One region of the Vibrio sp. KUL78 genome, then DNA from elsewhere that is predicted to be linked to it. Evidence: predicted binding sites of a transcription regulator. Region 1 holds the regulator's gene; each other region holds the start of a gene.

Region 1 (7,886 bases):
GCCTTCAGCGCCACCAAGCGACAGAACGATAATCTTACCTTCTGCTTGTAACTCTTTGATGTCTTGTTTGAACTGAACGGGATCTATCGGCGCACAGCTCGAGTAGATGTCACCATTGTAGAGATTAAAATGCACTGTACCATTACTGTTACGATCATTGTCAGCAAAAGCAATGTCGATAATGTCCCAGTCTTTCGACATTTGGTTAAGTGGAATTGGACAGCCCGCACCATTGACAAAGTTGTGCCAGTAGCCGATGAGCTTATGTTTCGGTTGGACTACAGATTTTGCCGACACGCCGACGCTAGCAGACGTCACCGTATTCCCTTGCAGATCCGTGCTGATGACACTCAGTTGATAGTTCCCTATGGTAGTTGGCGTCCAAGAGAACTGATACGGCGCCGTGGTGTCACCGTTGACCAAAAGACCATTAGCGTAGAGTTCAACCTTAGCCACCTCACTCTGCAAGGAGCTGACATTCGCATTCACAGTCACAACTTTGCCAATCGCGACGACATCACCAGAAGAAGGAGAGGTAATCGCTGCGACCATAGGTTGATCAGTCACTGATACCGTTGTGTTTAATTGATTGCTGTTACCTTCATTGTCAGTAGCAATGACCTTTAAATCTACAGAGCCCTGTCCCACTGCATTCCACGTCCATTGATAAGGTGATGCCGTCACTAAGCCTATTGACGTACCATTCACGAATGCCTCAGCATCGGCAACTGTTCCATCTAGATCCTCAATATTCGCAAGGATAGTGATATCACTTCCTAGCAGAACCGTTTCGCCCTCTACCGGTGAAATAAGTTCAATATTTGGTGCTGTCGCACAGGCACCCTGTCCACTCCAGGCATCTTGCCAGTACTGTCCAACGCCAGGCTCATAAGCCCATGCCGAGTCAGATGAACACCAGCCGCCAACAAGACATTGATAGAGCTCGCCATTGTTGACCACATTCTGCCCGGTTGCGTAGCTACTGCCAGCGATATAGGTTGTCGCACCTGAGCATTTGCCTCCTGCCGACGCTATGGCTTCAACCGTGATAACTTGCGACTGAGACATCGCGCCTTTATCGTCTGTCGCAACGGCTTGTATCGTATAGCTGCCTGCAGCAGGTGATATCCAATCCATGACCCAAGGAGCGACGGTCACAGACTTTTCTAGTGCACCATTGACACTAAATTCAACCTTGCTAATGGTACCATCCGAGTCTGAGGGCTCTGCGGCAAACTGGACACTTTCTCCTACCGAAACTCGAGTCTTCGAACTGGTCAAGGTAACGACTGGCGGCTGATTAGATGCGTCTACGACTGAGAATGTCTGAGCCGATTGTGTAGACGCACCTTTATCATCAATGGCTGTGACTACCAGCTCATAATTGCCACTTTCTGTGAACCAAGTTACTTGGTAGGGAGCGCTCGACAGCACTGCCAGTTGCGCCCCTTGCAGCTCAAATATCACCTCTCGAACTTCCCCATCACTGTCTTCGGCCAATGCAGAGAAGGTGACTTGGTTTCCTGAGGCTAACTGTGCGTTGGAGGCTGGAGAAGTAATCGTCACTGAGGGAGCAGCGTTTATGCCACCAGCATCACAGGCCCCTATTAGTGACCATTCTTGATAAGGTTCGGAGTGGTTAACAGGGTTAGCGTTAAGGTTCCACCAGTTCGCTTGGAACGCCGATGATTGCCATTGGACTTGAGCGCCACCGTTGTAGCTTGTGCCGTCGTCCCAAATGGGCAAACTGTCACACTGTACTGCCAAGCTTGGTGCAGAAAACAGTAAACTGGGGGTGAGCATCAGCGACAAATTCACTGACCGTTTAAATATTGGAATAGAGCCTAATTGTAGCTTGGTCATGGAAAATCCTTTTGTTGAACCAAAGAATGTCGTTGCCAATCAATGCTGCCCAATCGAAGCAGTTCAACGGAAACGACGCCACTATCAAACTAGCTCAGGTTTATAGAGTCTTTTTCCGACTCAGAAAGCACCGACTTCTCACGCGAGTCAGTTAACAAAAATAGTTACAAGTTGCATATACAACGACCAGGTATCTCTACATTGCTCCCATAAAAAAGCTCCAGCTATCAAAGAGACAACTGGAGCATTTTCTATCACTACACGCTAGCCGACTTTAATCACCAGCAAACATGTAGCCCTCGCCATGGACAGTGATAAATATCTGTGGATTCTTTGGATCGGATTCCATCTTGGCACGCATGCGACGGATAAGAACATCAATGGTTCTATCGTTTGGCGCATCAACTCGATGACTGATCATATTGAGGATACGCTCACGGCTCAGAACTTGATTTGGATACGTTGAGAGTGCAACTAACAATTCATATTCAGCCTTGGTCAGTTTTACAGGGTCGCCATTATTCGTCAATGAACGACGCTGCTTATCGAACGTCCATTCACCAAAGTGAACCACATGCTCGTTTTGCACTGACTCTTCAAGTACTGGCTGTTTGCGCGCTAGTGAAATACGCCACAATAGGTTTTTTACTCGCACTAACAGTTCGCGTAGCTCAAACGGCTTAGTGACATAGTCGTCTGCCCCCATCTCAAGGCCAACAATACGGTCAATACTATCGGTGCGACCGGTCACCAAAATGATTCCAATGTCTGACTGACTTCTTAACTCTCTTGTCAGCATCAAACCATCTTCACCAGGGAGGTTAATATCTAACATAACGAGATCGATACTGGATTCTTCCAGCACCTGACGCATCGTCTGACCATCTTCAGCTTCGCTAACCAAGTAGCCTTCATTTTCGAAGTAACCAGCCAGCTTACTGCGAGTGACTACGTCATCTTCTACAACCAAAACGTGATATTTCATCTGTGGTTTCTCAATCTTGTCATGACAGGGACATTCTATTCATAAACATTCACAATTCTAGTCTACATCCCCTCATAGGCATGGAAACCTTACTATTTTTTGATTCAAAACAACCAAAACGATTGCGTCTCATATGCAACGAATACTCGAGTCAACTTACCCTTAAAGCAATTAATTTTTGTCTTATTTTTTCATAAGTTAACTCAATTCTTCACACAACAAGTTATTGCTATTCATCTTTATTGGCTAAAATAGAGTTATCATTTTTGGAGATTATTCAAATGCAAGAAATCAAAGCATTTAATGAGCAACGCGCAGAAATCTATTGGTGGCTTTCAAGCCTATTCGCTGCGGAGCTCACTGATGATGAACTCAACAAATACCACAGCCCTGAAATTCGCTCTTTCTTATCTGGCTTAGGAGAAAACCCTTCCCTAAAAGAACCCATTCAGGTCTTTACAGAGTCCTTGAACCGCCTTCAAGTCAGAGAAGACGCACAATTAGAGCTTTCTGCCGATTTTTGCGATCTATTTTTAAAGTCGGACAAGCACGGCGCACTGCCTTATGCCTCTATGTATATTGGTAAGTCTGGTCTTTTAAATGATCAACCTGCACAAGATATGGCAGATCTTTTAGCTAAGCACAATGTAGCAGTGAATAAGGACTTAAATGAGCCAGCGGATCACCTCGCGATCGAGCTAGATTTCCTAGGCAACTTAATCATTCGCTCCAATGAGCTTGAAGCTGAGGCACATATGAACGATGCGCTGCACGAGCAAGCAGAGTTCATCAAGAACTACTTGATGACATGGCTACCTCAGTTTGTTGCGAAATGCCAAACTAACGACGAGTTTGGGTTTTATGCCTCTGCCGCTAAACTACTCGAAGCATTCTGCCAACTTGACTACACCTACCTAGAGGGTGAGCAAGACTAGCCAACCTAAAGCGCAAATCACTTGCATCACATCTGTGAGAATTAATTTGCGCTTTAGTTATAAATTTATTGGATAAGTCATTGCCAGCGCTCAAACCTAAGTCTACAATCCGCCGTTTAAATGCAAATGCCCTTGGCATTCAACGCGGACTTGTGTCCAAAAACACCTGTTGAAATCTACGCTCTGAGCTTTTTTCGCCGTGGCTTGCATGCAACTTTCGGTTTTCGCAGCCAAATACTATGTTTACAACAACATAGCGTTATATGTTTGCAAAGACCACTATACTTGAAGCGGTACCAACGTTAATTATCAAGCCGCGACTAATAGGATATCACTATGGCAACTATTAAAGATGTCGCCCGCCTTGCAGGCGTTTCAACGACCACAGTATCCCACGTTATTAATAAGACTCGCTTTGTTGCTGAAGCAACTCAAGAAAAAGTGATGGCGGCGGTCGACGAACTCAACTACGCACCAAGCGCCGTTGCACGTAGCTTAAAATGCAACTCAACAAAAACCATCGGTATGTTAGTGACTCAATCAACTAACCTGTTCTTTTCAGAGGTTATCGATGGTGTTGAGAGCTACTGCTACCGCCAAGGCTACACGCTGATCCTATGTAACACTGGTGGCGTGTATGAAAAGCAACGCGATTACATTCGCATGCTGGCAGAGAAGCGCGTGGATGGCATCCTCGTGATGTGCTCTGATCTTACCGAAGAGCTGCTAGAGATGCTTGATCGTCACGCCGACATTCCTAAAGTTATCATGGACTGGGGCCCAGAAAGCTCACAAGCGGACAAGATCATCGATAACTCTGAAGAAGGCGGTTATCTGGCAACGAAGTTCCTGATCGAAAAAGGTCACACGGATATTGCCTGCCTGAGTGGCCATCTAGAAAAAGCCGTGTGCCAAGAGCGTATCATCGGTTACAAACGTGCCCTTGCTGAAGCAGGTATCGAGATGAAAGACGATCGTATTCTTGAAGGCAACTTCGAATGCGATACAGCGGTTATCGCTGCTAACCGTATTGCTGCAATGGAAGACCGACCGACCGCTATCTTCTGTTTCAACGACACCATGGCGTTTGGCTTAATGAGTCGCCTGCAGCAACTGGGTGTGCGCGTACCGGAAGATATCTCTGTCATTGGATACGATAATATTGAGCTGGCTGAGTACTTCTCGCCACCTCTAACCACGGTTCACCAACCTAAACGTCGTGTGGGTAAAAACGCGTTTGAGATTCTATTAGAACGAATCAAAGATAAAGGTCATGAAAAGCGCATTTTCGAAATGCACCCAGAGATTGTTGAACGAGACTCTGTCAAAAGCCTTACATAGAGCTGACAAAAGTGCCTTTCTAGGCACTTTTTTTGAACCCCATTCAAGTTTTCTTCTCTCGATTGTTAGTTTTTTACGCACCCTCAAGCACAAATAACCCGCCATTATTTGAACCAACATCACATTTTTGCAACGGAGTAATCATAGGCTTATGTCGTTTTCATTTATTCTAATGAAGTCACGCACAGGGCAAACCATCTGAAAGGGTGGGACGCAAAGCCTCCGGCCTAAACCAATTTTTAATTGATAGGTAGCGGGGTTGCCGATGGCAAGGGGAGAAGACTCAGTTATGGCATATGCCTAACAGAGCTCTGACACCTGATTGCTATACTCTCGGACCTGATTCTGGTGACACAATCAATAACACCGAGAAAAGAATAAAGCATGGATAATCCTATACTAAAAAATTCAATGCAATTATTCGCTCAGCTTGGAAGAGTAAAGTCTCGCTCCATGTTTGGGGGATTTGGCATCTTCGTAGATGATACGATGTTTGCCTTAGCAGTGAATAACAAATTACATATCAGAACTAACCGTCAGACCGTATCCACCTTCAAAAAACTGGGTTACAAGCCTTATGTTTATAAAAAGCGTGGATTTCCCGTTGTTACTAAGTACTTCGCGTTACCTGAAGACTGTTGGCAAGATCAAGAAGGTATTCTCGATCACGCTAAACAGGCACTCGAGTTCGCGAAAACTGAGAAAGAGCAACAATCCGAAGCGAAACCTAATCGCCTGAAAGACCTTCCGAATCTTCGCCTTGCCACTGAGCGTATGCTCAAAAAAGCAGGCATTGAATCAGTGGTTGAACTTCAGGATCATGGTTCGGTTGAGGCTTTCAAGGCCATTCAGAGAACCCATTCAAGTACCGTAGGTTTAGAGCTTTTATGGGCTCTTGAAGGTGCGATAAATGGTACTCATTGGTCTGTGATTCCTCAGACTAAAAGAGATGAACTGGCTAGCTTAATTAATTAAGCTACGGTAATCTCGAGAAAAAATCAGCCTTATGGCTGATTTTTTTGTATTAGCTGAAAGGAAAAACATACTCATCCTTTCTACTACACTAATACTGAGTCATCAAAAGGATATCGTCATGAGCAAGAAGCTGATACTAGGATTGGTTTTGGTTGCTGTCGTCATTTACTTAGGCATCAACTTTGGTCAACACCTCACACTAGAAAACGCAAAAGCACAACAAGTAGCACTGAGTGAATACATCAATGAGAACTTCGTGGCTGCTGCCCTCACCTATTTCTTCGCTTACATAGCGATTACTGCATTCTCCGTTCCAGGCGCTGCCGTGGTTACCTTACTTGGCGCTGCACTGTTTGGCTTTTGGACTAGTTTACTGCTTGTTTCATTTGCGAGTACCATAGGCGCTACATTGGCATTCTTGAGCAGTCGCTTCCTACTTCGCGATTGGGTACAAAGTAAGTTCGGTTCGAAACTTGAGACGATCAATAAAGGTGTCGAAAAAGACGGTGCTTTCTATCTATTTTCTCTAAGACTCATTCCTGTGTTCCCATTTTTCTTGATTAACTTATTAATGGGTCTCACGCCAATTCGAATCTCTAAGTATTACTTGGTGAGTCAACTGGGCATGCTGCCAGGAACTGCAGTATACCTCAATGCAGGTACCCAGCTAGCGAACATTGACAGTCTATCAGGCATTGTTTCCCCTACCGTGTTGGCATCGTTTGCCCTACTCGGTTTGTTCCCACTTATTGCCAAATGGATTATGGGAAAAATCTCTCGCTCACCACAGGTACAGGAATAGATGAAGATATTTGTAGGCAATAACCCACCAGAAACACATATTGTCCAACAGCAGTTGATGGCTGAAGGTATAGAGTGTGAAGTACGAGGCGAAGGTGTTTTTGGGTTACGAGGGGAAGTACCGTTTGACGAAAGTTCTCTACCCTACGTTTGGCTTTTCAACAGAGAGCAAGAAATGATGGCACGAGCTGTCATTCAAGATTGGCAAAAACAGGCTGAGAAAAGCGGTAACGTGCCGTGGGTATGTTCAGCTTGCCACGAGACTAACGAAGCGCAATTTGGCGTCTGCTGGAACTGTCAGACGCCACAAACAGCTACGATGCCACAGACTTAATGAAATCTATTGAGTGCTTATTGAACTCTTCTGGACGCTCAACATTGCACACATGACCACAATCTTTGATCTCTAATAGACGGCTGGACTTATGTTCAGCCACCATCTCTTTGACTGGCTTAATAAACATATAGTCTTTATCCCCCATCAGATACAAAGTCGGAATCGGCAACTCTCGGTCTTTAAAGTAGCGGTTGAGAGGGTTCACTTCTGTCGTTAGGCGGTACCAACGCTTGAACTCTTTTTGGCACAGCTTTTTCGCCTCTCGGACGAATAACAATCGTGACTCTTTTTGGCCTTTTTGCGGCATGACAATATACGCGAACAAGCTGTAAAGCCACATATAAGGGATAATGTGCTTACTCCAGTTGCCAATTTTCACCAGAATTTGCGAGCGAGTATTAAAGCGAGTGACCGCACCGCCTAAGACCATGGAACGAACTCGGGAGTGTGCCAACTCGGCAATGTTGCGCACAATAATCGTTCCCAAAGACATACCGACAAAATGGGCTGACTGAATTTTAAGGTGATCAAGTACTTTGACGATATCCATCGTCACCTCTTTAAAGGTGTACTTGTTCGACATAATGTCTTTAAGGAGTTGGTTTGACTTACCGTGACCGCGCAGATCAATAAACAGCAGGTTAAAGTG
Region 2 (7,886 bases), 1.2 Mb from region 1:
ACATTCTCTGCATTGCAACCAGAGTACAGTATGCAGCAGGTTAGGATGGTGGCAGTCGCGAAGACGAAAACACAGAGTGCTGACATCACAACACTTGAGATTGAAAGGCTCATTCATGAAGTTAAACAGCAGGATGTGGTGATTCCTCTGTCGTCGGTTCAAACGCCTGCACATCTCCAATCTTTTGAACCTCACGCCGGAATACCTGCCGATGGACTTGCTATCGTTGGCATGATGGAAGCCACCCATTATGCGGTTCGAGGTCAGGCGGTGGTACTTAATCACGGGTTTGTGTCTGGTATTGAGCAAGGGAGTAGCTACACACTGGTGAGACCGGCACAGGCGTTTCAGTTCGCTCAAGGGGAGCACGGATTGACTGACACCTACCACGAAGGGCTATCACAACAATTGCCGACGATAGAAATTGGGCATCTTGTGGTGATTCGCAGCTATCCGTTTTTCAGTATCGCCCTCATTACCGAGGCCAGTGAGCCCATTACTCGCCAAACCATTGTGGCTAATCCTGATAAAACGCCGACCAGTTAATGGGCCATGCTATTGATGAAAGGTATGGATGAATGCTATGGATGATAATTCGAGAGTAGCTTGGCTCCGCCTCTCCCTGTGTCCGGGAATTGGTCCCGTCACGTTTTATAAGCTGCTAGCCGTTGATGACCCACGCAACATTGTGGAGTCAGATGAACAAACCTTATCTGCGATAGGGCTCAAGCCAAATCAAGTGAGCTTTATTCGGCGTAAGTCAGTTGAGCTTGCACATAAAGCGATGGAATGGAGCAATGGTGCCGACAACCACATCTTAATCCATCAAGATGAGCACTATCCGCCATTATTGCGTGAGTCTAAGGGCTGTCCTCCGGTTCTTTATGTCCAAGGCGATGTGAGTTTGTTGTCCGATCAGCAAATCGCCATGGTAGGCAGCCGAAATGCCAGCACAGGTGGTCTCGAGACTGCGCGCAGCTTTGCTGCTGAGTTTGTTCGGTATGGCTATTGCGTAACAAGCGGTCTGGCACTCGGAATTGATGGCCATGCTCATCAGGGAGCACTAGATGCATGCGGGAAAACCATAGCGGTATTGGGCTCAGGGCTAGGCTCTATTTATCCAGCCCGCCACCGTTCCCTCGCGCAAAGGGTTGCTCAGCACGGAGCCTTGGTGAGTGAGCACCTTCCGTGGATAAAGCCAAGAGCGGAGCACTTTCCGAGACGAAATAGAATTGTCAGCGGGCTATCACTCGGTGTCGTGGTGGTGGAAGCGGCCGAGAAAAGTGGCTCACTGATAACCGCAAAATATGCAGCGGAGCAAGGACGTGAAGTTTTTGCTATTCCCGGTTCCATTCGCCATGCCTATCACTCGGGGTGTCATTCATTAATACGAACGGGCGCCTGTCTCGTACAAAGTGTTGAAGATGTATTGTGTGAAATAGAATCTCTGTCTAACTGGTCTAAAAAAGTACAACCAACACTTTTTGACCAAGTTATTGATAAAGAAGAATTGCCATTTGCAGATCTGTTGGCTAACGTAGGAATAGAGGCAACGCCGGTTGATATTTTGGCGCAAAAGACCCATATTCCTGTTCAAGAGGTCATGCAACAGCTTTTAGAGCTCGAATTATCGGGTCATGTTGTTGCTGTAAACGGTGGTTATATTCTTAAGGGGAGAGGCTAGCTATGATGATGGACATACTGATGTACCTGTTCGAAACCTACGTGCATAGCGATGCAGATCTGCAGGTAGACCAAGACGAACTTGAGGATGAGCTGTTAAGAGCAGGCTTTAAGCAAAAAGATATCTACAAGGCACTCGAATGGCTTGAGGATCTAGCTGAGCTGCAAAACACCGACAATCACTCCGCCATTGCGATGAGTGCCGCGACCTCGACACGGATCTACACCGCTCAAGAAATGACGCGCATGGATGTGAAAAGTCGTGGACTACTGATGTTCCTAGAACAGATTGGTGTACTGACCACAGAAACCCGTGAAATGGTTATCGACCGTGTAATGGGACTGGAAACCAACGACTTTGAGCTCGATGACCTGAAATGGATCATTTTAATGGTTTTGTTCAATGTTCCAGGCAACGAAAACGCGTACACTCTCATGGAAGAACTCATCTACACCGCTGAACGAGGTGTGGTGCATTAATCCTCCCAGCCCAATCAATTGGGTTGCTTGCGTTAAGAGAACACCATGAGTGGTAAAATCGACAATCAACTTTTCTCGGCTCATGAGCATGCACTGGATCATGAGCCGTGTCCTCAATGTGACGCTGGTAAGCTGATCCTTAAAAATGGCAAACACGGCCCTTTTCTAGGTTGCGACCAGTACCCTAGCTGCGATTACATTAAACCCTTGCATCAAAATGATGGTCATATCATCAAAGAGTTAGGTGTAGCGTGCCCTGACTGTGGCTCAGAGCTACTGCTGCGCCAAGGACGATTTGGAATGTTTATCGGCTGCAGTAACTACCCAGAATGTCATTTTATTCAATCACCCAACAAGCAAGAAGAGCCAGAGCAACCAACCCAAGCGACGGTCTCCTGTCCGGAATGTGCTAAAGGCGCGCTGACAGAGAGAAAGTCGCGCTTTGGCAAGGCCTTTTATGCCTGCGATCAGTATCCGAAGTGTAAGTTCGCAGTTAATCACCCTCCAGTCGAGGGGCACTGTCAGTATTGTGGTTTTGAGTTGTTGGTAGAAAAGAAGCGGGCATCAGGTACGGTACTTGAGTGCGCGTCAAGGCGCTGCCATAAAGTGCAAGAAAGCGAATAACAAAACGGCTCCCAATGGGAGCCGTTTTAAATTCTAGCGTTTAACCAAGCTTAAAGTGCTTCAGCGGCTGGTTTAAGTGCAGGAAAAGCGGTCTCATCTAGGAGTTCAGACAAGGCAAGCAGCTGCGCTTTTAACGCGGCTTTGTCGTCTGCAGTCACATTGATGTGACCCATCTTACGACCAGCACGTTTGTCTTTACCATACCAGTGCACGTGGCAGCCAGTCAGAGCATGCACGGCTTCTGGCAGGGTATCTTCACCCAAAATGTTTACCATTGATGTCGTGCGAATGGCTTGTGTCGAGCCCAGCGGCATATCGCATACTGCGCGTAGGTGGTTTTCGAACTGACAGGTATCGGCACCTTGCTGAGTCCAATGCCCAGAGTTGTGCACGCGAGGAGCGATCTCGTTGACAAGCAACTGACCATTGACATCGAAGAACTCAAGCGCGAGTACACCCACATAGTCCAGAGACTCAGCAACAGCGGTAAACATCTGCGCCGCTTGTGCTTGAAGTTCAGGTTCATCAATCGCAGTAGATAGTGTCAATACGCCATCGGTGTGCACATTTTCAGCCAGTGGATAGATAGCAATCTCACCTTGCTTATTGCGAGCACCAACCAATGAGACTTCCCGTTGGAAAGGAACAAACTCCTCGGCAACAATGGCTTGGCTGTCTGATTCAGCAATGCACTGTGCCATTTCGGTCCAGATAGCATCGACGTCATCAAGCGTTTTCAATCGCCACTGGCCTTTACCATCGTATCCGCCTAAAGCGCTTTTGAGCACCATTGGAAGGCCAACATGCTCAATAGCCGCGTCGAAATCAGCGCGTGTGTTGATGACAGCGTATTTAGCGTTCTTCACTCCGGCATTGTCGAGAAGTGCTTTCTCTAAGCGACGGTCACCACCGGCTTTGATGGCCTCTGTCGAAGGTAGGAACTTGCCACTCTTCTCACAGATTGCGAGCACGTCATGTGGAATATGTTCGAACTCAGCGGTAATCACATCAGCTTGAGCGATCGCCTGCTCTAGACCGTTACCTAAAACTTCAAGTGTTAGCGGGTGAACGATATTCTCGCTACGCACGTCAAACGCGGAGATTTGAATATTCAATGGAGCGCCAGCCAGTGACATCATACGTGCCAGTTGTCCGGCCCCTAGAACCAGTACATGTTTCATTGTTAGTCCTCAGAAGGATCTGGGTTAGCAAGTACGGTTTCTGTTTGTTGGCTGCGGAACGCTTCAACTTTTTCCATCACGGCATTATCGTGAACACCAATGATTTGCGCAGCTAGGATACCGGCATTTGCTGCACCTGCTTCACCAATTGCCAGTGTGCCAACCGCAATGCCTTTTGGCATTTGCACGATAGACAGTAATGAATCCATGCCCTTTAGGGCACGGCTTTGAACTGGAACGCCTAATACAGGAACGCTTGTGAATGCTGCAGCCATACCAGGAAGGTGTGCAGCACCGCCTGCGCCTGCGATGATAACTGAGATGCCACGCTCTTTAGCAGAGGTCGCGTAGTCAGCGAGTAGTTGCGGTGTACGGTGAGCAGAAACAACCTTGGTTTCATAATCCACACCAAACTGATCCAGCATTTCTGCTGCAAGTTTCATGGTTGGCCAATCTGATTTTGAACCCATAATAATGCCGACTTTCATCCGAAGCTCCTTCAAGGCGTGTGCAAATGGACTAATTTGCGCGCATTATACGAGGATTTTTTTCTTAGGAAAACGTTTGCGTGGGTGAATTTTGTGTTTTTTTCTGGATTCTCACCCGGCTTTTGAGCATAGTGCCGTTGAAATGTAAAATAATTGTTTAGCTTTTAATAAAAGGAAGTCTCGGTGGATAATTTTCAAACCACAGTTGCGGCGCTTCAATCCGGTGAAGTAATTGCTTATCCAACGGAAGGTGTGTTCGGTGTTGGATGTGACCCTGATGATACTAAGGCGATTGAAAAACTGCTGGCAGTAAAAGAGCGTCCGGTAGAGAAAGGTCTTATCCTCATCGCGGCCAATTTTGAACAGCTGCGTCCCTATATAGATGAAACACAGTTAACGCAGCAACAGCTTGAGAGTGTTCAACAGACCTGGCCAGGGCCTTATACCTGGATCATGCCAGCCAGCTCTCGTGTCTCTTCTTGGTTAAGCGGTGCTTTTGATACCATTGCGGTGCGCGTGACCGACCATCAACTGGTGCAAAAGCTGTGTTTGGCCTACGGCAAGCCGATTACCTCAACCAGTGCTAACCTTTCCGGTATGCCATCATGCATGACGACAGAAGAAGTGAAAGAGCAGCTCGGTGACCGATTAGTGGCTATTCTCGAGGGTGAAACCGGCGGTCGAAACAAGCCTAGTGAAATCCGCGATGCGCGCACCTTAAAAGTACTAAGACAAGGTTAAGGAGACCCTGTGCAGCAAGTCGATAAACATCAAGTCAAAGCGTTTCTACTTCAGCTTCAAGACGATATCTGCCAAAAACTCGAGCAACAAGACGGTGTTGCTACCTTTCAGCAAGATGAGTGGCAACGTGAGCAAGGTGGCGGCGGTCGCAGCCGAGTGATGAAAGACGGTCACGTGTTTGAGCAAGGCGGCGTGAACTTCTCACATGTGTTTGGCGACAAGATGCCCGCTTCCGCAACAGCTCACCGACCAGAATTAGCCGGGCGTAAGTTTGAAGCGATGGGGGTATCGCTAGTGATTCACCCTAAAAACCCTTATATCCCTACCTCACATGCCAATGTACGCTTCTTTATTGCAGAAAAAGAGGGGGAAGATCCGATTTGGTGGTTTGGTGGAGGTTTTGACCTGACACCTTTTTATCCGTTCGAAGAGGATTGCCAGCACTGGCATGATACCGCTAAGCAAATCTGCCAGCCATTTGGCGACGAAGTTTATGCGGAGCATAAGAAGTGGTGTGATGATTACTTCTTCTTGCCACATCGAAATGAAACTCGCGGTGTCGGTGGCTTATTCTTTGATGATCTCAATCAGTGGGGATTTGAACGCTCATTTGCCTACATGCAGGCGGTGGGTAATGGGTATACCAATGCTTACTTGCCTATAGTCGAGAAGCGCAAAGACGAGTCTTATGGTGAACGCGAGCGCAATTTCCAGCTGTATCGTCGCGGACGCTATGTAGAGTTTAACCTTGTTTATGATCGTGGGACGCTGTTTGGCTTGCAAAGTGGTGGCCGTACAGAGTCCATTCTGATGTCGATGCCTCCATTGGCTCGTTGGGAATACAGTTACCAACCCGAAGAGGGAAGTGCCGAGGCGAAGCTGTATAGCGACTATCTACAACCTAGAGAGTGGTAATTGAGCGGATAGCCACAGTTCAAATAGCCATGGTTCAACTTGGCGAATGTGTGTCGAAATGATAGTGTCGGGCTATACCTTTCGGCACCCATTAGGCAAGGACAGTAGGCACAGACATGAGCAAGCCCGATCAGTACGTTGTATTTGGTAACCCCATTTCACAAAGTAAGTCACCGTATATTCATACACTTTTCGCACGACAAACCTCGCAAAACCTAGAGTATGGTCGCCAAGAGCCGGAACCCGAAGGCTTCAAACAAGCGGCAACGGACTTTTTTCTATCGGGTGGTAAAGGGTGCAACATTACCGCACCATTTAAAGAAGACGCTTATCAGTTCGCAGGTCGTCTGACCGAGCGCGCGCAGCTTGCCGGTGCGGTCAATACGCTCAAGAAACTTGATGACGGCGAAATCATTGGAGATAACACCGACGGCGAAGGCTTAGTTCAAGATCTGCTACAACACCAAGTTCAGTTAGAAGGCGCCTCCATCTTAGTGATTGGTGCTGGTGGTGCTGCTCGAGGTGTTCTCAAGCCACTACTCGATCAAAAGCCCGCATCTATAACTATCACCAACCGTACTTTTGAAAAAGCACAGCAGCTCTCTGAGCTTTTTGATGAGTTTGGCCCAATTGCAGCGGTGCCAATGAGCGATATTGCAAACGCTTATGATGTGGTCATCAACTCTTCTTCTACCAGCCTCTATAAACAGCTTCCTGATGTTAGTAGTGCTATCTTTGCTAACCACACCGTCAGTTATGACATGACTTATGGTCAAGGGCTAACGACATTCAATCAATGGGCCAAGGATTCTGGCGCAAGATTCGCTTATGATGGTCTAGGTATGCTTGTTGGGCAAGCGGCCGAAAGCTTCATGTTATGGCGAGGTTTGAGACCGGGCACTAAGCAGATCTTGCGAGAGCTAAGAAAGAACCTAGAAGGCTAATCGAATGAATCAGTCCATTTTGTTTTCCGACCAGCTTACTTGGAATGAGGAAACCGGCATGGTTGAGTTCCATGCTCAGCAGGCTGGAATGTTGATTATCTGTTTGGTGAGTTTGGACAAGCTGGGTAAGCTTAATAACTCCAGTGAGGTTTCAAAGGAAAACGCCTTTGAGCAGTTTGAAGCGGCGCGCTTTGATATAGAAGAGATAGCTGAAAGCCTCGTTGAAGATGAGGCTTTCGATGAACAGGGACGCATTATCATTAACTAACGAATGATCGTTACTTCCTGCATATAGTCATTTTTGTTCTGCACATAGTTATTGGCAGAGCGCAGCAAAAAGGCTCTTTCTTTATCGGTTAAAGGACGAGCCTGTTTGACCGGGCTGCCTACATAGAGGTAGCCACTTTCTAAAATTTTATTAGGTGGCACCAGCGAACCAGCTCCTATTATCACATCGGACTCAATGGTTGCGCCATCAAGTACGATGCTCCCCATACCCACAAGAACCCTATCTTTGATGATGCAGCCATGCAGCATTACCTTATGACCGATAGTAACGTCATTACCTATGAGTAATGGGTAGCCTTCAGGGTTTTCCGCATTCTTATGGGTAACGTGCAATACACTGTTGTCTTGGATATTAGTGCGCTCACCGATTTCTATATGGTTCACATCACCACGCGCTGACACTAGGGGCCAAACACTGGCATCTTTACCAAAGCGGACATCACCGACGATAACACTGGTTTCATCTATATAGACGGAGCTGTCTAATTGTGGCTTTATGCCCTTGTAACTGCGAATTGAAGTCATATCAGTCTCTAAATCTG
Region 3 (7,886 bases), 460 kb from region 1:
TTTGCCCTGACTGTGAAGCAGAGCTAGAGAAACTTCAAGCGTGTGGCTCAGCGAGCTATTTTTGTAATAGCTGTAATGAACTGAAATCTAAGTCACGCGTTAAGTTTGTCTTTGAGTGCCTTGCATAGAAGCTAGATGGCAGCTGTCGTCTAGCTGTGATCTTTTATGCTAGTGACCTGAGATTCGATAATGCCATTGTCGAGTTTGGTGGTGATCGCACTGCCGACTTCGACACTCTGAGCGTTGGTGATGACCTGTCCGCGCGCATCTTGAGTGATAGAGTAACCGCGCTGCAACGTCGCCAGTGGGCTGACTGTGTCCAATTTACCTACGGTAACGGCGAATTGATGCTTAGCGCTATCGAGCTGTTTCTGCATGGCTTGCTTAAGCCTGGCTTGTAGCTGATCTAATCGATTGGTTTGTCGGTCGAGCTGGCGAGCTGGTGAGAGTGCCATTAACCTGTGTTGTTTATTGCTCAGGCGCAGTGTCTCTTGAGATAGGCGCTGCTTAATTGCTGAGCTCAAACGGAACTCAAACTCATCAAGAAGCTGGCTCTGCCTCTGAAGCTGGTGCTTTGGATGATGGCTGTTGAGTGCTTGTGTTAGCACAGATAAGTGCTGCTTTTGCTGCGCTAGATAGATCTGCATTACATTACGCAGCCTTTGCTCACGCCCCTTAAGTGATTCATGCTTATGTGAGGTGTCATTACTGACAAGCTCAGCCGCAGCACTCGGTGTTGGCGCTCGCACGTCGGCAACGTAGTCCGCTATGGTGACGTCGATTTCATGCCCGACCGCACTAATGATTGGAATCTGGCTAGCCGCGATGGTCCTTGCTACGATCTCATGGTTAAAACACCAAAGATCTTCCAGCGAGCCGCCACCTCGACCCACTATCAATACATCACACTCGTTACGGCTGTTGGCGCGTCCAATTGCCTGCGCAATCTCAATCGCTGCCGCATCACCTTGCACTGTTGTCGGATAGATAACGACAGGCAGTGATGGGTCGCGTCTTTTCAGTACATCGAGAATATCGAACAGAGCGGCGCCAGTTTTGGAGGTGATGATACCTACACGTTTAGGATGAGAGGGGAGAGGCTTCTTTAAAGACTGTGAGAACAAGCCTTCAGCTGCGAGAGACATCTTTAGCTTCTCGAACTCTTGCTGCAATCTTCCATCGCCCTCGGGCTGCATTGATTCAATGATCAGCTGATAATCACCACGCGGCTCGTACAACGAGAGACGCGCCTTTACCAATACCTGATTGCCATTGGCTGGCTTAAAGGTGACTCGGCGATTATTACCACGAAACATAGCGCACTTAACTTGAGCGCGAGAGTCTTTTAGCGTCAGGTACCAATGGCCGGATACAGGGGCGGAAAAGTTAGAGATTTCACCGACTAACCAGACAATCCCCATTTCATTTTCTAGCAATAAACGTACTTCGGAATTCAGACGAGAGACCGTGTAAATGTTCTGATTGGAAGAAGATGAATGAGAAGTAGATCGCGGGGATAGGGACACAGCTAATCTCAAAGACGTGAGTATGGAAATTAGCGGCAATATAATACATATCAAGGGGGTAAATGCAAATAAAAAATAGAAAAATGTGTAGCCAAGCGATTTCGTCGGGCGTATAATCCCACCGCAATATCTAATCCAAATGACCTTATTATGCGAAACGATAAGGGCGGATTATCCTTTAAACTCCTCTATTGTGAGATATTGCAAATGCTAAGAATTGCCAAAGAAGCGCTGACGTTCGATGATGTACTACTCGTTCCAGCTCACTCCACCGTTCTCCCAAACACAGCTGATCTTCGCACTCGGCTGACCAAGAATATCACTCTGAATATTCCAATGATCTCTGCGTCTATGGACACAGTGACAGAAGCGCGTCTTGCGATCGCGCTAGCCCAAGAAGGTGGCATTGGCTTTATCCACAAGAACATGTCTATCGAGCAACAAGCTGAGCAAGTTCGTCTAGTTAAAATCTTTGAAGCAGGCGTGGTGACTAACCCAGTAACGGTTAGCCCTGATGCATCTATCGCTGACGTGGTAGCGCTGACTGATAAGCACGGCTTTGCAGGTTTCCCTGTTGTTGCTGAAAACAACGAGCTTGTAGGCATCATCACTGGTCGTGATGTTCGCTTTGTTACTGACCTTTCTAAGAAAGTAGAAGCAGTAATGACGCCAAAAGAGCGCCTAGCCTCTGTTAAAGAAGGTGCTTCTCGTGAAGAAGTACAAGAAGAGATGCACCGCGCACGTGTTGAGAAGGTACTGGTTGTAAACGACGAGTTCCAACTTACCGGTATGATCACAGCAAAAGATTTCCACAAAGCAGAACGTAAGCCTAACGCATGTAAAGATGCACAAGGTCGTCTACGCGTTGGTGCTGCAGTGGGTGCTGGCGCTGGTAACGAAGAACGTGTTAAAGCACTTGTTGAAGCTGGTGTTGACGTTCTACTTATCGACTCTTCACATGGTCACTCTGAAGGTGTTCTGAACCGTATCCGCGAAACTCGCGCTGCATACCCAGATCTCGACATCATTGGTGGTAACGTAGCGACAGCTGCAGGTGCTAAAGCACTGATCGAAGCTGGCGTAAGCGCAGTTAAAGTAGGTATCGGCCCTGGTTCAATCTGTACAACTCGTATCGTAACGGGTGTTGGTGTACCTCAAATCACAGCGATTTCAGACGCGGCAGCGGCAGCTGAAGAGTATGGCATCCCAGTTATTGCTGACGGCGGTATCCGTTTCTCAGGTGATATCTGTAAAGCTATCGTAGCTGGCGCATCTTGTGTAATGGTTGGCTCAATGTTCGCTGGTACTGAAGAAGCACCTGGTGAAGTTATCCTTTACCAAGGTCGTTCATACAAAGCTTACCGTGGTATGGGTTCTCTTGGCGCAATGTCTCAAGGCTCTTCTGACCGTTACTTCCAGTCTGACAATGCTGCTGACAAGCTGGTTCCAGAGGGTATCGAAGGTCGTATCGCTTACAAAGGTCGCCTAAAAGAGATCGTTCACCAACAAATGGGTGGTCTTCGCTCAAGCATGGGTCTAACTGGCTCTGCAACTATCGAAGACATGCGTACTAAAGCAGAATTCGTTCGCATCTCTGGTGCAGGTCTAAACGAATCTCACGTACACGACGTTCAAATCACCAAGGAAGCGCCTAACTATCGTTTGGGTTAATTAATCGTTTAGGTTAATTAGCCACTTAGGTTAACAACGACAACGTAGTGAAATAAATCCTACGTAAACGTTTGCTTTTTTCCTTGAAGCAAAGATGAGAGGCGGGTAAACTCGCCTCCGTTTTCAACACTTAGCTGATAAGATTGCCCAAAATGACGAAAAATATTCATGACCAACGAATTCTGATTCTAGACTTCGGTTCTCAATACACACAGCTAGTAGCACGTCGTGTTCGTGAAATCGGTGTTTACTGTGAACTATGGAGCTGGGACGTAGAAGAAGCGGATATTCGTGAATTCAACCCAGACGGTATCATCCTATCTGGTGGTCCAGAAAGCGTTACGGAAGACAACTCTCCACGTGCTCCTCAGTACGTATTTGATTCAGGTGTTCCAGTTCTTGGTGTGTGCTACGGCATGCAGACCATGGCTGAGCAACTTGGCGGTAAAGTAGCGGGCTCTAACGAGCGTGAATTTGGCTACGCACAAGTTAAAGTATCTGGTGACTCTGCAATCTTTAAAGATCTTGAAGAAACTCAAGATGTTTGGATGAGCCACGGCGACAAAGTTGTTGAAATCCCAGCAGACTTCGTAAAAGTTGGTGAGACGGATACCTGTCCGTACGCAGCAATGGCAAACGAAGAGAAGAAATACTACGGTGTTCAGTTCCACCCAGAAGTAACGCACACCAAGCAAGGCCTACAAATGCTTGAGAACTTCGTTCTTGGTGCTTGTGGCTGTGAGCGTCTATGGACGCCAGGTTCTATCATTGAAGACGCGGTTGCTCGCATTAAAGAGCAAGTGGGCGACGATGAAGTGATTCTTGGTCTGTCTGGCGGTGTTGATTCATCAGTAGTGGCGATGCTTGTTCACCGCGCTATCGGCGACAAACTGACTTGTGTATTTGTAGACAACGGTCTTCTTCGTCTCAATGAAGGCGAGCAAGTGATGGAGATGTTTGGCGACAAGTTCGGCCTAAACATCATCAAGGTAGATGCAGAAGAGCGTTTCCTTGCAGCACTTGAAGGCAAGTCTGATCCAGAAGAGAAGCGTAAGACTATCGGTCACGTATTCGTAGACGTATTCGACGAAGAGTCGAAGAAGCTAGAAAACGCGAAGTGGCTAGCTCAGGGTACGATCTACCCAGACGTTATTGAATCTGCAGCATCGAAAACAGGTAAAGCACACGTCATCAAATCGCACCACAACGTGGGCGGTCTTCCTGATGATATGGAAATGGGTCTTGTTGAGCCGCTTCGCGAGCTATTCAAAGACGAAGTACGTAAGATCGGTCTAGAGCTAGGTCTTCCATACAATATGCTTTATCGTCACCCATTCCCTGGTCCAGGTCTAGGTGTTCGTGTTCTTGGCGAGATCAAGAAAGAGTACTGTGATCTACTGCGTCGTGCCGATGCTATCTTCATTGAAGAGCTGCACAATGCAGACCTTTATCACAAAGTATCTCAGGCGTTCACGGTATTCCTACCAGTTCGCTCTGTAGGTGTAATGGGCGATGGCCGTAAGTACGACTGGGTTGTTTCTCTACGTGCGGTTGAGACTATCGACTTTATGACCGCTCACTGGGCGCACCTACCATACGACTTCCTAGGTAAGGTTTCTAACCGTATCATCAACGAAGTAGACGGTATCTCTCGCGTTGTTTACGATATCTCTGGTAAGCCACCAGCGACTATCGAGTGGGAATAACCCTCGATACGTAGTCTCTTTGAGATAAGTTAGATTGTAAAAAGCCGACGTTATGTCGGCTTTTTTTATGTGTGTCGGAAAAGGCTGAATGCGAATATGCAATCGGTAAAACTTAGATTGCAAATAATGGGTCTGCTCAACATTTACATTTTGAATTAAAATTTTCCTACAATTTTTGTAACTAATTTTGAATTTAGGGCTCTTTGACAATGTCTAACAAACTCGCTAACCCAGCGCCGCTTGGCCTTATGGGTTTTGGTATGACGACCATTCTACTTAACATCCACAACGCAGGTTTCTTCCCGATTGATTCGATGATCCTAGCGATGGGTATTTTCTATGGCGGTCTAAGCCAAGTGTTTGTTGGCATGATGTGCTTTAAACGTGGTGACACATTCGGCACCACGGCTTTCACTTCGTACGGTCTATTTTGGCTGACGCTTGTAGGCATTATTGTTATGCCTTACATGGGTCTTCCAGCAAGTCCGGCGAAGTTTATGGGCTGGTACTTACTGCTTTGGGGCGTATTTACTGGTTTCATGTTTATCGGTTCACTTTGCTACCCAGTGGCTAAGCAAGTTGTATTTGGTTCATTGACCATTCTGTTCTTCTTGCTGGCTGCGCGTGATTTCTTCGGCAGTGAACTGATCGGTACCATCGCTGGCTTCGAAGGAATTTTCTGTGGCGCTAGCGCGATTTACTTCGCAATGGCTCAAGTACTGAACAACGAGTACGGCCGCACAATTTTGCCTATCGGTGAGAAAAAAGCGCCGGTAACTTCTGCACAAGAAGTGGCGGCATAAATTAAGTTTCATTCATTCGGGAACAGTGAATGACAAAAGGGGTAGCCAAGCTACCCCTTTTTCTTTTTTAAACGATTATTGGCTACTTCAGTCATCCATGCGCAGGCAGGGATCTACCTAAAGCGATCGCCAAGTTTGATTACGACGTTTGCGTCTGAGTCGACCCAGAATCCGCCTCTTGAGCCGCTTCAGGCTTTTTACCTGTTTTACGCTCGTATCGACCTTCCCAGTAATCTGCGTTCTTGATACCAAGTGCGACTGGGTTAAACGTATACTCTTCAACCCCTTCTTTTTGCTGCTTCTCGTAGTCTTTAAGTGCCACGATAGCTGGCTTAGCAATGAAGAAGATAATCAAGATACCCACAATGTTTAGCCACGCCATGAGACCTACGCCGACATCACCCATCGCCCAAGCTAGGTTGGCGGCTTTGACCGTACCGTAGAATACCGAGGTGATCAGAACTAGCTTCAGTAGGAACATTAGGCCATTTACCTTAAAGGTACGACGAATGTAAGCAATATTGGTTTCTGCAATGTAGTAGTACGCCAAAATAGTAGTAAAGGCGAAGAAGAACAACGCAAATGCAATGAACAGCTTACCAACACCAGGCATCGTGCTTTCAATCGCTAGCTGAGTGAACGCAGGGCCATTAGCGCCAACGGTTTCCGCAAGGTTTTGAACTAGGAATGTACTCTCAGGACCGTGCACGTTATAAGCGCCAGTGATAAGAATCATAAATGCCGTTGCCGAACAAACCAGCAAGGTATCAATGTAGATTGAGAAAGATTGAACCAGACCTTGCTGCGCAGGGTGATCAACGTTCGCTGCTGCCGCTGCGTGAGGGCCGGTACCTTGACCTGCTTCGTTAGAGTAAACGCCACGCTTAACACCCCAACCAATCGCAGCACCAAAGCCCGCCATAGGTGTGAAGGCATCGCCGAGAATCATCCCCACGATACGTGGCACTTCACCGATGTTCAGAAGAATGATCACAAACGCGATTATGATGTATGCAAGCGCCATGAAAGGAACAACAATCTGCGTGAAATGCGCAATACGCTTAACACCACCGAAGATGATGAAGGCTAGGATGATAGAGATAACAGCGCCAGTGAAAATTTTCGCAAAACTGATAGTACCAATCGCTGTGTCAATCATCGCACCAGAGCCAAATGCGGTCTCTACTGCGTTACCGATACTGTTCGACTGAACACCCGGTAGTAGGACACCACACGCAAAGATAGTCGCGATAGCAAAAATCCACGCGTACCACTTTTGACCCATGGCTTTTTCAATGTAGTAAGCTGGACCACCACGGAACTCGCCACGATCTTCTTCTTTATAGATTTGCGCGAGCGTCGATTCGATGTAGGCCGTCGCTGCACCAAAGAAGGCAACCATCCACATCCAGAAAACAGCGCCAGGACCACCGAAACCGATAGCCGCAGCCACACCTGCAATGTTACCTGTACCCACACGGCCAGATAGTGACACAGCAAGCGCCTGGAACGATGAAATACCTTTTTCAGAGCTCTTGCCCGACAGTAGTAAGCGCCACATTTCGAAGAAATGACGGACTTGTACAAATCGAGTAAGAATGGAATAGAAAAGGCCTGCACCAAGACATAAATAAATAAGAGCGGGACTCCAGATAATCCCGTTTAAAAAATCAACTAAAGACTGCATAGTTCTTCCCTGTAAAGCTGGGGATGAGGTCGAAGCTCAGCGACTCATGGTCTGATTGTTCGACATCACTTGTTGATGCTCATCCTTTATCAATCGTCCTTGCTTGCACGAAAAGCATGATGAAAGAGAGCGCGAGGTGTTTGAACATACCAAACACGAGTCCATATCCTACCTAACTTTGTTGCCAATGTTAAACTCAGTTGTAAATATTGTGTTAACGCGTGACTTTGGGCACAAAATCCGAAATGCGGGTTGAGGATGTGATTTTTGTTTGTTAAATGAGCGGTTACGAGAGAAAAAAATGCCGACCAAGAGGTCGGCACCGTCGCGTTATTTTGTATCAAGACCTTGCTGCCAAAAGGCAATTTCCATTCTTGTTGCTGTTTTAAACACATGTATGAGTTCTTGGCCTCTCGGGCTATCGAGCTCAATGTCTTTGAGTAAGGTGTCCAAACGCTCAATGCTCACCTGAACGCCTGATTGAAAATCTTCA
Region 4 (7,886 bases), 960 kb from region 1:
TCAAACCTTTGTCTGCCTTAAACAGCTGCTCAGCACGAATGTAGTTGTACTTACGCTGAGTTATACCATCGGAGGTCATGCCATCACGAATAATGGTTGGCTTGATGAACACCATTAGGTTCTTTTTCTCAACGGTGGTCGACGTAGAGGTGAACAGGCGACCTAGGTAAGGAATATCACCCAGGAACGGAACTTTGGATTCACTCTCTGCAGCACGCTCATCAATCAAACCACCAAGCACCAGCATCTGACCGTCTTGGATCATCACAGAGGTATTCAACTGACGCTTGGCAAAGCGCACGTCTACCGCACCGTTGGCGCCCAGTACGTTCGATACTTCTTGCTCAATGTTGAGCTGTACTGAGTTACCTTCGTTGATCTGCGGCACAACCTTCAGCTTGATACCCACTTCTTTACGATCGACGGTCTGGAACGGGTTGCTGTTGTTTGAGCCTGCGGTTGAGCCCGTCAAGACTGGCACCTCTTCACCGACAATAAACGAGGCTTCACCGTTATCCATGACGGTAATACTTGGCGATGACAGAATGTTCGAGTTGGATTGACTCGATACTGCGGTAATTAACGCGGTCCAGTCACCCAAGGCAATACCCACAGCGGCACCTTGAACACCACCCAAGGCACTTGCCAATGCACTGTAGTCACCACTGGTTGTTGTTTCTACGTTGTACGGGTTGCCATCTGAATCGACACGCGTTTCTGTCGTTTTCTGATCTTTCGCTTCTTCCATACCGACCATAACACTGCCGATAGACGCGCCAGTGTTACTAAACTGAACCACACCACCGTTGGATAGCGAGCCCCATTGAACGCCTAGGTTGGCGCCATCGACATCCGCAAGTTCGACAATCAACGCTTCGATCAACACCTGTGCACGACGAATATCGAGCTGCGAAATAACCTCAAGCAGCGCTTTCATGATATCTGGCGGCGCAGTAAGTACTAACGCATTGGTATCTGAGTGAGCGGCAATCATGACTTCTGTGCGGTTCGCGCTCGAACCTGACTTTGAGCCCGCTTGCTTTTCCTTTTGCAGGTTGTCTGATACACCCTTGAGCACATCAACGAGATCTTCAGCTTTCGCGTATTTTAGGTATTGAACGCGGTTATTACCCTTGGTCGCCATCTCAATATCAAGCTGACCAATCAGACGACGTAGACGCTGACGAACTTTTGGGTCACCTGAAATAAGAATGGAGTTAGTACGCTCATCCGCCACCAAATTAGGTTGGAGCAGAGCCGGGGTATTCTTTGCATCGGTGGTTTTGTTGAGCGCATCGACGATACGCACCATTTCAGCCGCGGATGCGTTTTTAAGCTCAACGACTTCTACCTCTTTGTCGCCTGCTTGGTCAACGCGACGAATGATGTCCGCCAAACGATTAACAACTGCAGCACGACCTGTGATTAGGATGATGTTTGCTGGGTCGTAGTGGACTACGTTACCTGCCCCAGCATTATCATTAAGCTGTCTTAGTAGTGGTGACAGTTCACGTACCGAAACGTTCTTCACCGCTACAACGCGCGTTACTACCGTATCACCTGCCGTAATGTCGGTATCGCCAACGACTGGGATTGCCGATGTCTTCGCGTCTTTTGCCTTAATCACTTTTAGAATGCCATTGTCCATCTCAACAACGGCAAAGCCATATACCTCAAGTACGTTTAGGAAAAAGCTGTAATACTGCTCTTCATTGAGGACGTCGTAGCTGCGTACGTCGACCTTGCCACGTACTGACGGATCAACGATGATGGTCTTGTCGAGGTTTCGCCCGACAATATTGATAAACTCATGAAGGTCAGTGCCTTTAAAACTGGCGCTAAATTCATTGGCTGATACCGCTGGGACAGCCAATAGGCTCCCCATCAATAACCAGGTACTTGTTTTAAGCCAACTTTTCACTTAATGCTCCCTTGTAATACTGTCCACATGACTAAAATTGGATAAAGATGTCATGTTGCTGTCCATCGCGCTCAACGGTGAGGTTTAATTCTGTCAGTTCAGTGATGGATTGATAAATCTGTCCCATAGCCGCTGGGTCGGTCAGGTCTGCACCGTTAAGTGCTACGGCGATATCGCCATTTTGTAGACCAACCGAGTTAAATAACTCAGGATCTCGTCCTGGGCTCACTCGATATCCCTTCACCTGGCCGTCACGCTTTACTTGAGAAAGCCTAACGTACTGAAATATTTGCTGTGGGTCTTGAGTAATTGTGTTACGAATCGCTGCTAGCTTTTCTTCTGCATCCACAGGGTTGTTACCAACCACATTGGATGCTGCTGCTTGAGGTCGTTGAGTTAACTCAAGCTTTTTATATTCGAGTCCTTCAAGCATAACGGTCTCGTCACGACCTGCGTTGGAGATGATAATACGATCAATTAATACCGCATTGATGGTTGCTCGAGTGCCATCAATTTGCTCACCAATGCCGTAGGTGCCTTGCTTACCACGATTAGCCACTACTGCTAAGCTTAGGTCAGGATTGGAACTCACGACAGAACCCACCAATACCACATTCAAACGACTTTTTGGCGCATCGGTCACGACAGGGGCTTGTACCACTTTTTGTTCTCGGCTGTAAGCACCGAAGATATTGGCGTTATTAATATCTGAAGATTGCAGCTTGGCGGTTTGTGATGAGTTCGCAGTGCTTACTGCCGCTGGCGGAGCCCAACGCGTCACAGAATGAGATTGGGGAAACAACTGCCACAACAACGCACCCGCGATCCAACAAGAGATCACAAGTAACACTAACGTCAGAAGTAAACTGATTTGAGGCTGATACTGCGTACAACGTCGTAAGAGTGAGTTCAAAGAGGCAGCGGAGACACTGTTCGCCGATATAGATAATCCTTTCACTCTCTAACTTCCTGCTTGGTAATGAACTTTCCAGTTATTCACTATGTTATAAATCCAATGGTATAAGCAACTTTTGCTTCCTGCCAACCGACAGAATATAGCACAACTAGTATTACAGTAATGCTATTACGTATTTGGGGTTGAATTTTTTAGACCCAAGCACCATTTAGTACACCAATAGCAAGATAAAAGTATCACTAGTTCCGTACGGTAAGTCATGACTGACTTTTTGCCGTCACTTACTTAGAAAGTAGGATTCACGATGAGTTCCGAGAATAATTCTGTTCGATTGGATAAATGGCTGTGGGCCGCTCGCTTCTATAAAACCAGAAGTATCGCGCGAAATATGGTCGATGGTGGCAAAGTCCACTACAATGGACAGCGCTCGAAGCCGAGTAAAATAGTGGAATTGGGAGCTGTCATCGCTCTACGCCAGGGTAACGAAGAGAAGACCGTGGTCATTGAGCGTATTTCAGATCAACGCAGAGGTGCACCGGAAGCCCAGACTCTCTATAGCGAAACTTCTGAGAGTATCGCAAAGCGAGAAGACAACGCGTTGAAGAGAAAACTGCACGCACACAACCCAAGTCCTGAACGTCGACCTGACAAAAAGCAGCGTCGCGATATCATTAAATTTAAACACCAATAAGCTGGAGCTTCCTCAATGGCTAACAACATACTTAACCGCTACCTTTTTGAAGAACTGTCTGTGCGCGGCGAACTCGTGCAAATGGATACAGCTTATCAAGAAATTCTATCAAGCAAGGAATACCCTGCACCGCTACAAAAGCTGCTGGGTGACCTGCTGGTATCAACAAGTCTACTTACAGCGACACTGAAGTTTGAAGGTTCGATTACCATGCAGCTTCAAGGTGATGGTCCAGTATCGCTAGCAGTTATCAATGGCGACCACAACCAAAAGCTCCGTGGCGTTGCACGCTGGGAAGGTGACATTGCTGATGATGCTACTATCCACGACATGATGGGCAAGGGCTACCTTGTGATTACGATTACACCGGACAAGGGTGAACGTTATCAGGGTGTCGTCGGCCTAGAAGGCGATAACCTATCTGAGGTACTAGAAGGCTACTTCGAGCGCTCTGAACAGCTTAAGACGCGCCTCTGGATCCGTACTGGTGAGTTTGAAGGCAAGCCTCACGCTGCAGGCATGATGCTGCAGGTAATGCCTGACGGCACTGGTACACCAGAAGACTTTGAGCACCTTGAGCAGCTAACAGACACCATCAAAGATGAAGAGCTATTCGGCCTAGATGCGAATACCTTATTGTACCGCCTATACAACCAAGACAAGGTTCAAGTGTTCGAGCCAAAAGAGGTTGAATTCTTCTGTGGCTGCTCACGTGAGCGCAGTGGCAATGCGATTGTGACTGTTGCACAGGAAGAGATCTTCGAGATCATTGCTGAAGAAGGTCAAGTGGCGCTTCATTGCGACTACTGTGGCACGACTTACGCGTTCGATGAAGCCGAAGTCAAAGCGCTTTACGCGGAAGCAAATTCAGGCGCAGGTGACAAGACGATCCATTAATCGTCACTGAGTTCTAGTTCATAAAGCCAGATCGCTAGCGATCTGGCTTTTTTTGTTCTTTTTATTTAACAGAATTGCAAAAAACATGAACAGAGCATCTAACCAAATACGTAAATGATGTGTTACATTTGATCTAGCGCAAAGGTTTGCTTTGAGGAGAAATTAGCCCAAATTCAATATGTGATAGAACACTTAAAACCATCAATAACTGATGACTAATTTTTGAACTACCTCCCTGTTTTATCGGATATCCGTTGCTAGCATGGAGTTCAAAATAAAAAACAAAATAACAAATAAACAATTACTACAATTTTAAAATCCCTACAAAAATCCAATAAGGAGCACCTATGACCGTTATGGACATTAACAAGGCTGCACAAATCGATCTTACCAAGTACGGAATCACTGGCGTAACTGACATCGTTCGCAACCCAAGCTACGAACAGTTATTTGAAGAGGAAACTCGCGAAGGTCTGGAAGGCTACGAAAAAGGCGTAGTCACTGAGCTTGGCGCCGTTGCTGTAGATACGGGAATCTTTACTGGACGCTCTCCTAAAGACAAATTTATCGTTAAAGACGCGACAACAGAAGAACACATGTGGTGGACAAACGATAAAGTCAAAAACGACAACAAACCTATGTCCCAAGAGGCATGGAATGACCTTAAAACGCTTGTCACTGGTCAACTATCCAATAAACGTCTATTCGTGATCGACGGATTCTGCGGTACCAACCCAGATACCCGTCTATGTATCCGAATTATCACAGAAGTCGCTTGGCAGGCTCACTTCGTGAAAAACATGTTCATTCGCCCAACCGAAGAAGAGCTCGCAACTTTCGAACCAGACTTCGTGGTTATGAATGGTGCGAAGTGTACTAACCAGAAATGGCAAGAGCACGGTTTGAATTCTGAAAACTTCACAGCGTTTAACCTAACCGAAAGAATGCAGCTTATAGGCGGCACATGGTATGGCGGCGAAATGAAGAAAGGTATGTTCGCAATGATGAACTACTTCTTGCCACTGCGTGATATCGCATCGATGCACTGTTCTGCCAACATGGGTCAAGAAGGCGACGTTGCTATCTTCTTCGGCTTGTCTGGCACCGGTAAGACAACACTTTCAACCGATCCTAAACGCGCACTTATCGGTGACGATGAGCACGGTTGGGATGACGATGGTGTGTTTAACTTCGAAGGCGGTTGCTACGCGAAAACAATCAACCTCTCTAAAGAAGCTGAGCCAGACATCTATAACGCTATCCGCCGCGACGCATTGCTAGAGAACGTAACGGTTCGCAACGACGGCTCTATCGATTTTGATGACGGCTCGAAGACAGAGAACACCCGTGTTTCTTATCCACTTCACCACATCGAGAATATCGTTAAGCCGGTATCAAAAGGTGGTCATGCGAATAAAGTGATCTTCCTTTCTGCTGATGCATTCGGCGTACTGCCTCCGGTTTCTAAACTGACGCCAGAGCAAACCAAGTACCACTTCCTATCAGGCTTCACTGCGAAACTAGCCGGTACTGAGCGTGGTATTACAGAGCCAACACCAACCTTCTCTGCGTGTTTCGGTGCGGCGTTCTTGACGCTTCACCCAACTAAGTACGCTGAAGTGTTAGTTAAGCGCATGGAAGCTGCAGGTGCTGAAGCTTACTTGGTTAACACTGGCTGGAATGGCACAGGCAAACGTATCTCTATCCAAGATACACGTGGCATTATCGATGCGATCCTAGATGGCTCTATCGAGAAAGCAGAAACTAAGAACATTCCTGTGTTCAACCTAGAAGTTCCAACTTCACTTCCAGGTGTCGACCCTGCGATCCTAGATCCTCGTGAAACTTACGTTGACCCGCTTCAGTGGGAAAGCAAAGCAGCAGATCTTGCCCAGCGCTTTATCAACAACTTCGATAAGTACACGGATAACGACGAAGGTAAGTCATTGGTAGCAGCGGGCCCTCAGCTCGACTAATACTTGGATAGATATCCAACTTTTTAATACCAGCCCCTCAATTAGAGGGGCTTTTTTACGCTATACGCGCTAAATTATTGTTTATGTTGAAAGCTTGGACATACGTTTCGTGGTAAGAAAGATTGTTGCGCTGTTTGTCGCCATATTGGCACTGGGTCTATTGACCATATTGATCGTGTTCGGTTTACTGCATACCCAATATGCAAAACCGATGGTGGTCTACACCCTGGATAAAGGACTCGGCATTCACGTTAAAAGCGAATCGATTCAATACCATTATCCAAATCAGGTCACTTTCCAGAACGCTCGATTTGAGCTTCCTGATAAGCAGCCTGTGGAAGTCGCTGAGCTTTCCGTCTGGCTATCTACTCAGCTCTCTACCAAACAGCCGATCACTATTCATGAGCTTTTGATCGACGGCGCATCATTATCCGCATTACAGACACCATCAATTACGCTGCTAAAACAATGGCAGATCGAGAATATCGCACTCGATCATATTGATTACAGCCATGGCGAGATGATCATCAATGATCTTCGACTACAGCTAACCGGTATCGAGCTTGGTGATAGTGTCATAACAAGCAAAGGAAACGTGCAGCTTCAAGCCTCTCAGTTCTACTATCAAGGCTCTTCGCTGCGAAACCTATTAGTCGATGGAGAGTTGGATGGCGATAACAGCAAAATACTCGGAGCCTCGTTTACATGGAATAAATCCAGTATCTCGACACAAGCACAAATACAAAATGGACGTTGGTCACTGGTCAATACCACAATAGATCGATTGGACTTAGATGCCACAGCCCAAGACGATCCATTACTTTCAATTCTTAAGGAGCACGTGGGTCATATCAATAGCTTAGATATTCTTAACTCAACGCTAAGCAATAATGATATGACCGTCGACAACATCAGCGCTTCTTTAGAAAACATTGATTTGGATAAATCGCTTTGGAAACAATCCGAAGCCTATATCTCTGTTGATGCCGACCAACTCATATGGCGCGGCTTTGAGTTCATCGAACCAACTCTAGAGGTTTACGCAAATGAAGAGCGAATAGAAATTGCGGACCTCGACACCCAACTAGAGCAAGGTCGCATCCAGCTTTCCGGCTACGTGAAGCCCAATGAAATAAAGCTCGATAATCTTGAAGTAGATGGCGTTAAATACATTCAAGAGGGAGACAAGCCTTCTCTATTAGACCTGTTTGCAGATGTGAGCATTGATGATCTCAAATCCGTCGCCATTGATCGCGTTGCCATCAACCGCTCACAATGGATTCAGCTTTCGACAAAGCCATTTTGGCAAGTCACTGGATTTAATATGGAAGCCTCTGACTTACTGCTAAAAAGAGACTATCAATGGGGGCTATGGCAGGGCAAAGCAACAGCGTCGGCTAATAGCGCCAGTATTGATAAGATACTGGCTAACCAGATCATCATGGAGACAGAAAGCAAAGAAGGAAAATGGCAGTTAAACCGTCT

Evidence for each region. The regulator PurR, encoded in region 1, represses purine synthesis genes. The targets are predictions, from matches to a motif close to TNANGNAAACGTTTNCNTNA.
Region 2: purE (5-(carboxyamino)imidazole ribonucleotide mutase) is a predicted target of PurR. The motif match lies at 4,521-4,540, and genes of this name have one in related genera.
Region 3: guaB (IMP dehydrogenase) is a predicted target of PurR. The motif match lies at 1,614-1,633, and genes of this name have one in related genera.
Region 4: pckA (phosphoenolpyruvate carboxykinase (ATP)) is a predicted target of PurR. The motif match lies at 4,560-4,579, and genes of this name have one in related genera.

Annotation. Positions count from the first base shown of each region.
Region 1 is NZ_AP045837.1:1,139,093-1,146,978, reverse strand. It holds gene AC6I8Y_RS05605 (Ig-like domain-containing protein) at 1-1,863, opposite strand, end outside; gene torR (two-component system response regulator TorR) at 2,138-2,848, opposite strand; gene torD (molecular chaperone TorD) at 3,130-3,783, shown strand; gene purR (HTH-type transcriptional repressor PurR) at 4,120-5,124, shown strand; cyclic di-GMP riboswitch class I at 5,303-5,391, shown strand; gene AC6I8Y_RS05585 (TfoX/Sxy family DNA transformation protein) at 5,509-6,099, shown strand; gene AC6I8Y_RS05580 (TVP38/TMEM64 family protein) at 6,218-6,901, shown strand; gene AC6I8Y_RS05575 (putative signal transducing protein) at 6,902-7,234, shown strand; gene AC6I8Y_RS05570 (alpha/beta fold hydrolase) at 7,215-7,886, opposite strand, start outside.
Region 2 is NZ_AP045837.1:3,512,575-3,520,460, reverse strand. It holds gene AC6I8Y_RS16385 (hypothetical protein) at 1-546, shown strand, start outside; gene dprA (DNA-processing protein DprA) at 584-1,684, shown strand; gene AC6I8Y_RS16375 (DUF494 family protein) at 1,687-2,163, shown strand; gene AC6I8Y_RS16370 (DNA topoisomerase family protein) at 2,209-2,787, shown strand; gene AC6I8Y_RS16365 (5-(carboxyamino)imidazole ribonucleotide synthase) at 2,838-3,968, opposite strand; gene purE (5-(carboxyamino)imidazole ribonucleotide mutase) at 3,971-4,456, opposite strand; gene tsaC (L-threonylcarbamoyladenylate synthase type 1 TsaC) at 4,640-5,197, shown strand; gene hemF (oxygen-dependent coproporphyrinogen oxidase) at 5,207-6,112, shown strand; gene aroE (shikimate dehydrogenase) at 6,229-7,056, shown strand; gene AC6I8Y_RS16340 (DUF1488 family protein) at 7,061-7,324, shown strand; gene AC6I8Y_RS16335 (gamma carbonic anhydrase family protein) at 7,321-7,869, opposite strand.
Region 3 is NZ_AP045837.1:678,324-686,209, forward strand. It holds gene AC6I8Y_RS03345 (zinc ribbon domain-containing protein) at 1-128, shown strand, start outside; gene xseA (exodeoxyribonuclease VII large subunit) at 150-1,526, opposite strand; gene guaB (IMP dehydrogenase) at 1,734-3,197, shown strand; gene guaA (glutamine-hydrolyzing GMP synthase) at 3,350-4,903, shown strand; gene AC6I8Y_RS03365 (acetate uptake transporter) at 5,113-5,706, shown strand; gene AC6I8Y_RS03370 (alanine/glycine:cation symporter family protein) at 5,846-7,393, opposite strand; gene tenA (thiaminase II) at 7,724-7,886, opposite strand, start outside.
Region 4 is NZ_AP045837.1:174,403-182,288, reverse strand. It holds gene gspD (type II secretion system secretin GspD) at 1-1,921, opposite strand, end outside; gene gspC (type II secretion system protein GspC) at 1,953-2,879, opposite strand; gene hslR (ribosome-associated heat shock protein Hsp15) at 3,142-3,528, shown strand; gene hslO (Hsp33 family molecular chaperone HslO) at 3,544-4,425, shown strand; gene pckA (phosphoenolpyruvate carboxykinase (ATP)) at 4,773-6,401, shown strand; gene AC6I8Y_RS00845 (AsmA family protein) at 6,511-7,886, shown strand, end outside.